Regions from separate parts of the Streptomyces sp. RKAG293 genome, predicted to be linked through region 2. Evidence: riboswitches for the same ligand, from Rfam matches in the RefSeq annotation. Region 2 holds a riboswitch; the other holds the start of a gene.
The links. A riboswitch is a leader RNA that binds a small molecule or an ion and turns the genes downstream of it on or off. The one in region 2 is predicted to bind glycine.
Positions count from the first base shown of each region.

Region 1: linked by a shared signal. The riboswitch ahead of gcvP (aminomethyl-transferring glycine dehydrogenase) and the one ahead of gcvT (glycine cleavage system aminomethyltransferase GcvT) in region 2 are both predicted to bind glycine.

Region 1 is NZ_JAJOZB010000001.1:1,722,972-1,726,947, reverse strand. Features, by position in the region: gene LNW72_RS07535 (DNA polymerase IV) at 1-743, shown strand, start outside; gene LNW72_RS07530 (PRC-barrel domain-containing protein) at 780-1,208, opposite strand; glycine riboswitch at 1,283-1,380, shown strand; gene gcvP (aminomethyl-transferring glycine dehydrogenase) at 1,569-3,976, shown strand, end outside.
Region 2 is NZ_JAJOZB010000001.1:6,238,064-6,242,039, reverse strand. Features, by position in the region: gene LNW72_RS27785 (enhanced serine sensitivity protein SseB) at 1-440, opposite strand, end outside; gene LNW72_RS27780 (ATP-binding protein) at 531-1,196, opposite strand; glycine riboswitch at 1,367-1,462, shown strand; gene gcvT (glycine cleavage system aminomethyltransferase GcvT) at 1,650-2,780, shown strand; gene gcvH (glycine cleavage system protein GcvH) at 2,834-3,211, shown strand; gene glyA (serine hydroxymethyltransferase) at 3,278-3,976, shown strand, end outside.

The sequences.
Region 1 (3,976 bases), 4.5 Mb from region 2:
AGTCCGAGCTGGTGCAGCTGCTCGGCAAGGCGCACGGCGCCTCGCTCTACGCCATGGCCCTGGGCCTGGACAGCCGGCCCGTGGTCGCGGACCGCGACGCGAAGTCCGTCTCGGTGGAGGACACCTTCGACGTGGACCTCACCGACCGGGTCCGGGTGCGCTCGGAGCTCGACCGGCTCGCGGACCGCTGTGTGCGGCGGCTGCGGGAGGCCGGGCGGTCGGGCCGGACGGTGGTGATCAAGGTGCGGAGCTACGACTTCAGCACCCTGACCCGCTCCGAGACCCTGCGGGCGCCCACGGACGACCCCGGAGTGGTGCGGGAGACCGCGCGGCGGCTGCTGGAGGCCGTCGACACGGCCAACGGCGTCCGGCTGCTGGGCGTGGGTGTCACCGGGCTCGCCGACTTCACGCAGGAGGACCTGTTCGCCCAGGCGGCCGAGCTGGAGGCCGAGCTCGCCGCGGAGGCCGCCGCGGTGCGGGCGGCGGAGCTGGCGGAGCGGGAGGCGGCGGATCCGGAGGGCCGGCCGGCGCCGGCGGCGGAGCCCGCGCGAGCCGTGCGGTGGATGCCGGGGCAGGACGTGCGGCACACGGAATTCGGCGCCGGGTGGGTGCAGGGGAGTGGCGTGGGACGGGTGACCGTGCGCTTCGAGGAGCCGACGGACTGCGTACCGGGCCGGGTGCGGACGTTCGCGGTGGAGGATCCGGAACTGGAAGCGGCCGAACCGCTGCCGCTGGTGCCCTGACCTGGGCATCTTGGGCACCCGATCACATCCGGCCGATCAGTCCTCGCCGGCCAGCCGGCCGAAGTCGTGATCGCCGGGGCCGGGGGCCTCCGTCCCCGCGGACGGGACGTCCATGCCGTAGTGGTGGTAGAGCTGGATCTCCTGCTCGGGGGAGAGATGGCGGCCGACGCCGAAGTCGGGGGCGTCCTTGATGAGGGCCTTGGGGAAGGGGACCCGCAGCTGCCCGTCCACCACCTCGCTCGGCTCCAGCGGTACGAACGCGTCACGGCTGAACAGCCCGGTGCGGACCGCGGCCCACTCCGGCTGACCGGTCGCGTCATCGAGATACACCTCGTCGACCGTGCCGATCTTCGCCCCGTCGCTGTCCAGGGCCCGGCGGCCGATCAGGCTGCGGGGGTCGATATCGGTCTGCACGGTCCCTCCAACAGATCGGTGCTGCTCTGCTAGACCAACCAAAGGCCACATTGGGGACGGTGTCGACTCGAGGGATCCACGAGGAATCCGCCCCCATCCCCGCTGGTAGGCTGAATGGCGGCTGCAGACCCCATGCGGGAGAGTCCTCCGAGATCGTGTCGGGGGCGCCGAAGGAGCAAATCCTCCCCGGAATCTCTCAGGCAACCGGTACCGCATGGATGAGGTCACTCTGGAAAGCAGGGCGGGCACCGGGCATGAGTCATGCGCGGGACCCGGCCTCACCGACGGTGAAAGTCGTGCTTTAGGCAGCACGGTGAAGCTCTCAGGTTGTGATGACAGAGGGGGAGGCCGTTCGGGTGCCCGCGCCGCGGCACCCCTCGCAGGTCGTGTCAGACCAGGAGGCCTCCGTAGATGACTGCCCACCGCATCCCACTCTCCGAGCTCGAGAGCGGCATCCCGTTCGAACAGCGCCACATCGGCCCCGACGGCGGTGCCCAGGCCAAGATGCTGGCTCACGTCGGTTACGGCTCCTTGGACGAGCTCACGGCCGCCGCCGTGCCCGACACCATCAAGAGCGTCGAGGCGCTGCGGCTCCCCGCGGGACGCACCGAGGCCGCGGTACTGGCCGAGCTGCGTGACCTCGCGGACCGCAACCAGGTGCTGGCGCCGATGATCGGCCTGGGCTACTACGGGACGTTCACCCCGCCCGTCATCCTGCGCAATGTGATGGAGAACCCCGCCTGGTACACGGCGTACACGCCGTACCAGCCGGAGATCTCGCAGGGCCGGCTCGAGGCGCTGCTGAACTTCCAGACGGTCGTCGCCGACCTCACCGGGCTGCCGACCTCCGGGGCCTCGCTCCTGGACGAGGGCACCGCCGCCGCCGAGGCCATGTCGCTGGCCCGCCGGGTCGGCAAGGTGAAGCAGGGCGTGTTCCTGGTCGACGCGGACTGCTTCCCGCAGACCATCGCGGTGATCGAGACCCGCGCCGAGCCGACCGGCGTCGAGGTCGTGGTCGCCGACCTGACCGACGGCATCCCGGACGAGGTCGCCGAGCGCGGCGTCTTCGGTGTGCTCCTGCAGTACCCCGGCGCCTCCGGCGCGGTACGCGACCTCAAGCCGGTCATCGAGCGGGCGCACGAGCTGGGCGCGATCGTGACGGTCTCCGCCGACCTGCTCGCCCTGACGCTGCTCACCTCGCCCGGTGAGCTCGGCGCGGACATCGCGGTGGGCACCACCCAGCGCTTCGGCGTCCCGATGGCCTTCGGCGGCCCGCACGCCGGCTACATGGCCGTGCGCGAGAAGTTCGCCCGCAGCCTGCCCGGCCGCCTCGTCGGCGTCTCCGTCGACGCGGACGGCAACAAGGCGTACCGGCTGGCCCTGCAGACCCGTGAGCAGCACATCCGCCGGGAGAAGGCCACCAGCAACATCTGCACCGCCCAGGTGCTGCTCGCCGTCATGGCGGGCATGTACGCGGTCTACCACGGCCCGGACGGGCTGGCCCAGATCGCCCGGCGCACCCACCGCTACGCCGCCATCCTGGCCGAGGGCCTGCGGGCCGGCGGCGTCGAGGTCGTGCACGGCGGGTACTTCGACACCGTGACCGTCCGGGTGCCCGGCCGCGCCGCCGAGGTGGCCGCCGCGGCCCGCGCCGCGGGCGTCAACCTGTGGGAGCGGGACGCGGACCTGCTCGGCATCTCCTGCGACGAGACCACCGGCCGTGAGCAGCTGGCCGCGGTGTGGGGTGCCTTCGGGGTGACCGGTGACATCGAGGCGCTCGACGCCGCCGTCCCGGACGCGCTGCCCGCCGGCCTGCTGCGCGACGACACGTACCTGGCGCACCCGGTCTTCCACCAGCACCGTTCCGAGACCGCGATGCTGCGCTACCTGCGCCGCCTCTCGGACCGTGACTATGCGCTCGACCGCGGCATGATCCCGCTGGGCTCGTGCACGATGAAGCTCAACGCCACCACCGAGATGGAACCGGTCACCTGGCCCGAGTTCGCCGGGCTGCACCCTTTCGCGCCGGCGGAGCAGGCCGAGGGCTACCTCACGCTGATCCACCAGCTGGAGGACCAGCTCGCCGAGGTCACCGGCTACGACAAGGTCAGCATCCAGCCCAACGCCGGATCACAGGGCGAGCTGGCCGGGCTGCTCGCGGTGCGCGCCTACCACCGCGCCAACGGTGACACGCAGCGCACGGTCTGCCTGATCCCGTCCTCCGCGCACGGCACCAACGCGGCGAGCGCCGTGATGGCCGGCATGAAGGTCGTCGTGGTCAAGACCCTCGACGACGGCGACGTGGACATCGACGACCTGCACGCCAAGATCGAGCTGCACCGCGCCGAGCTGGCCGTCCTGATGGTCACCTACCCGTCCACGCACGGCGTGTTCGAGGAGAACATCACCGACATCTGCGCGACGGTGCACGAGGCCGGCGGTCAGGTGTACGTGGACGGTGCCAACCTCAACGCGCTGGTCGGTCTGGCCAAGCCCGGCAAGTTCGGCGCGGACGTCTCGCACCTGAACCTGCACAAGACCTTCTGCATCCCGCACGGCGGCGGCGGTCCCGGCGTCGGGCCGGTCGCGGTCCGCGCGCACCTGGCCCCGTACCTGCCCAACCACCCGCTGCAGCCGACCGCCGGACCCGCCACGGGCATCGGCCCGGTCTCGGCGGCGCCGTGGGGCTCGGCCGGCATCCTGCCGATCTCCTGGGCGTACGTACGCCTCATGGGCGGCGAGGGGCTGCGGCGCGCCACCCAGGTCGCGGTGCTCGGTGCGAACTACGTGGCCAAGCGGCTCGAGCCGCACTACCCGGT
Region 2 (3,976 bases):
GCCGCCCGCGGGTCGCGGTCGGACCGGCAGAGGTCCTGGACGGCGGGGGGCGGCAGCGGGATCCCGGCCGTCCCGCCCGGATTGACGGCGATGCCGACCTCCGGGGGCAGCCCGCGGGCGAACTCGCGGGCCGGTGCGACCGTGCAGGCCATCCCCTGGGCGGCCCGCAGGAACTGCTGCTCGGAACTGAACACCGGTATGTAGAGGGTGCCGTCGATCTCGAAGGACGGCAGGTCCAGGTCCCGGCTGCCGGGCCCGCCGCCGTTGGGCAGCGGCACCCACAGCTGGGAGCGGCCGAGCACTTCGAGGAGCCGGGCGTTCGCGCCCGGGGTGCCGACGCTCGCGGCGAGGACGGCTTCGAGTTCGTTGGCCGGCCATGCGCCGGCCGGGCCGTGGGCACCCCCAGCGGTGGCTGGGGGAGGCGGAAGCTGCGTGTTCACTGCGCTGTGCCTCGCGGGTTTAGAGCCTGCAATGTCTGCTGCGTGCGGCCGGCGACCGCCGTTCCCGACGCCTGCCGCCCTGCCGGAACCCTAGCGGTTACCGGGTTGGCAACTGCCCTGATCCGCTGTAACGGCCACCGGGGACGCCTCGGATCCGGCCCGGCCGCCGCCGAAGACTATCCGCCGCACATCGCCCGCCGCGGGCCGGTCCAGGAGCAGCGCGGAGACACAGCCGTCCGGCCGTCCGCCGGGCCCGGCCAGCGCCACCAGCCGCCGGGCGGCCCTGCGGTGCCGGGCCATGGCGTACCCGGACACCATCCGCCCGCGCGCGAGCTGGCCGGCGCGGGCCGCGTCCTCCGGAACGTCCAGCACCAGCAGGTGCAGCCCCCGGCCGCGGCGCCGGGCGTCCCTGGCGAGCCAGCGCCGTACCCAGGCCAGCGAGCCGCAGTCGTGCACGACGAGGCTGGCGCCGGTGCGCAGCGCCCGGCGCAGCCTCGCGTAGTGGTCGAGCCGCACCAGCGGGCGGTACGCCGCGTACGGCAGCAGGGCCGGCATCAGCGCCTCCCAGTGCACCCGTACGTCCTGCGAGTCGATCCGGCGGACCGCTCCGTCGGAGGTATCCCCCGCGCCGTCCCGCTCGTCGACCGCGCGCCGCATGAGCGTGCTCTTGCCGCTGCCCGGCAGTCCCGACACGACCAGCACGTCCCCCGCCGGGTAGCGCAGCGTCGTCCCGGCCCACCGCTCGTCCCCCTGCACAGCCCCCGCCTCCCCCAGGCCGGCCTGCCGGCCTCGGCCTCGACCGGACCCCGGTGGAACCCGGCCACTGTCAGTAAAGAGAGGGTAATGGCAAGCAAAGGGTTTCCCCAGAGGCCCGGTGGCTTCCGCCGCATGCAATGATGAGCGCCACAACTTGCATACTGGCCGTTCGAGGCCGCGCGGGAGAGTCCCTGCCATCATGAGCAGGGCGCCGAAGGAGCAAGTCCTCCCATGAATCTCTCAGGCACAGTCACCGCGCGGGCGAGGCACATCTGAAAAGCGGTCGGGCCCGTTCACGGTCCGGCCCACCCAAGGTGCAAGCCGGGGCCCCACCAGGCCGCGGTGAACCTCTCAGGTTCCGATGACAGATGGGGAGGCCCCTTCCTTCGGGGTTTCGTCATTCTTTGTCATTGCCATGAGAGTCTCGCCACGCCTGCACCGGGAGCCCGACTGATGAGCCAGCCGCCCACCGACGCCCCGCGCCGTACCGCGCTCGACGCCCTGCATCGTGCGCTCGGCGCGACGATGACCGACTTCGCCGGCTGGGACATGCCGCTGCGCTACGCCAGCGAGCGTGACGAGCACACCGCCGTCCGCACCCGCGCCGGGCTGTTCGACCTCTCGCACATGGGCGAGATCACCGTCACCGGCCCGCAGGCGGGCGAAGCGCTGGACCACGCGCTCGTCGGCCACATCTCGGCCCTCGCGGTCGGCCGGGCCCGCTACACGATGATCTGCGCCGCGGACGGCGGGATCGTGGACGACCTGATCGTCTACCGCCTCGGCGAGGACGAGTACATGGTCGTCGCGAACGCCGGCAACGCCCAGGTCGTCCTGGACGCCGTCACCGAGCGCGCCGCGGCGTTCGACGCCACGGTCCGCGACGACCGTGACGCGTACGCGCTGATCGCCGTCCAGGGCCCCGAGTCCCCCGGCATCATGAAGGGCCTCACCGACGCGGACCTGGACGGGCTCAAGTACTACGCGGGCCTGCCCGGCACCGTCGCGGGCGTCCCCGCGCTGATCGCCCGTACCGGCTACACCGGCGAGGACGGCTTCGAGCTGTTCGTGGCCCCCGAGCACGCCGAGGCGCTGTGGAAGGCGATCACCGAGGCGGGCGCCGGCGTCGGCCTCATCCCGTGCGGCCTGTCCTGCCGCGACACGCTGCGCCTGGAGGCCGGCATGCCGCTCTACGGGCATGAGCTGACCACCGCCACCACGCCGTTCGACGCCGGTCTCGGCCGCGTCGTGAAGTTCGACAAGCCGGGCGACTTCGTCGGGCGCACCGCGCTCACCGCCGCCGCCGAGCGGGCCGCCGAGCAGCCGCCGCGCAAGCTGGTCGGGCTGGTCGCCGAGGGCCGCCGGGTCCCGCGCGCCGGGTACCCGGTCACCGCCGCCGACGGCACCGTGATCGGCGAGGTCACCTCCGGTGCGCCCTCCCCGACCCTCGGACAGCCGATCGCCATCGCCTACGTCGACGCGGCCCACGCCGCGCCCGGCACCGAGGGCGTGGCCGTCGACATCCGTGGCGCTCAAGAGCCGCACAAGGTGGTTGCGCTGCCCTTCTACAAGCGCCAGCGCTGACCGACCCGCCCACCCCTGCGCGAGCACCCCTTCACATCCGGGAGAATTCCGTTATGAGCAACCCCCAGCAGCTGCGCTACAGCAAGGAGCACGAGTGGCTCTCCGCCTCTGAGGCCGGAGTGTCCGCCGTGGGCATCACCTCACACGCCGCCGACGCGCTCGGCGACGTCGTCTTCGTCCAGCTCCCGGAGGTCGGAGCCGTCGTCACCGCCGGCGAGACCTGCGGCGAACTGGAGTCGACCAAGTCGGTCAGCGACCTGTACTCCCCGGTCACCGGCGAGGTCACGGACGTCAACCAGGACGTCGTCGACGACCCCTCCCTCGTCAACTCGGCCCCCTTCGAGGGCGGCTGGCTGTTCAAGGTGAAGACGACGGAGGAGCCCTCGGACCTGCTCTCCGCCGAGGAGTACTCCGCCTTCACCGGCGGCTGATCCCTCCGGACCTCGATCCGGGCCTCAGGTCCGGAGCTCGAAACCGACCTCGACCAGGAAGATCCCATGTCGCTCCTGAACAGCTCCCTTCATGAGTTCGACCCGGACGTCGCCGCCGCCGTCGACGCCGAGCTGCACCGTCAGCAGTCCACCCTCGAAATGATCGCGTCGGAGAACTTCGCGCCTGTCGCCGTCCTGGAGGCCCAGGGCTCGGTCCTCACCAACAAGTACGCCGAGGGCTACCCCGGCCGCCGCTACTACGGCGGCTGCGAGCACGTCGACGTCATCGAGACGCTCGCCATCGAGCGGGTCAAGGCGCTGTTCGGCGCCGAGGCCGCTAACGTGCAGCCGCACTCCGGCGCGCAGGCCAACGCCGCCGCGATGTTCGCGCTGATCAAGCCGGGCGACACCATCCTCGGCCTGGATCTGGCGCACGGTGGGCACCTCACCCACGGCATGAAGATCAACTTCTCCGGCAAGCTCTACAAGGTCGCGGCCTACCACGTCGACGAGAAGACCAGCCTCGTGGACATGGAGGAGGTCGAGCGCCTCGCCAGGGAGCACCGTCCGCAGCTGATCATCGCGGGCTGGTCGGCCTACCCCCGCCAGCTCGACTTCGCCGAGTTCCGCCGGATCGCGGACGAGGTCGGCGCCCTGCTGATGGTCGACATGGCCCACTTCGCGGGCCTCGTCGCGGCCGGGCTGCACCCCTCGCCCGTGCCGTACGCGGACGTGGTCACCACCACGACCCACAAGACCCTGGGC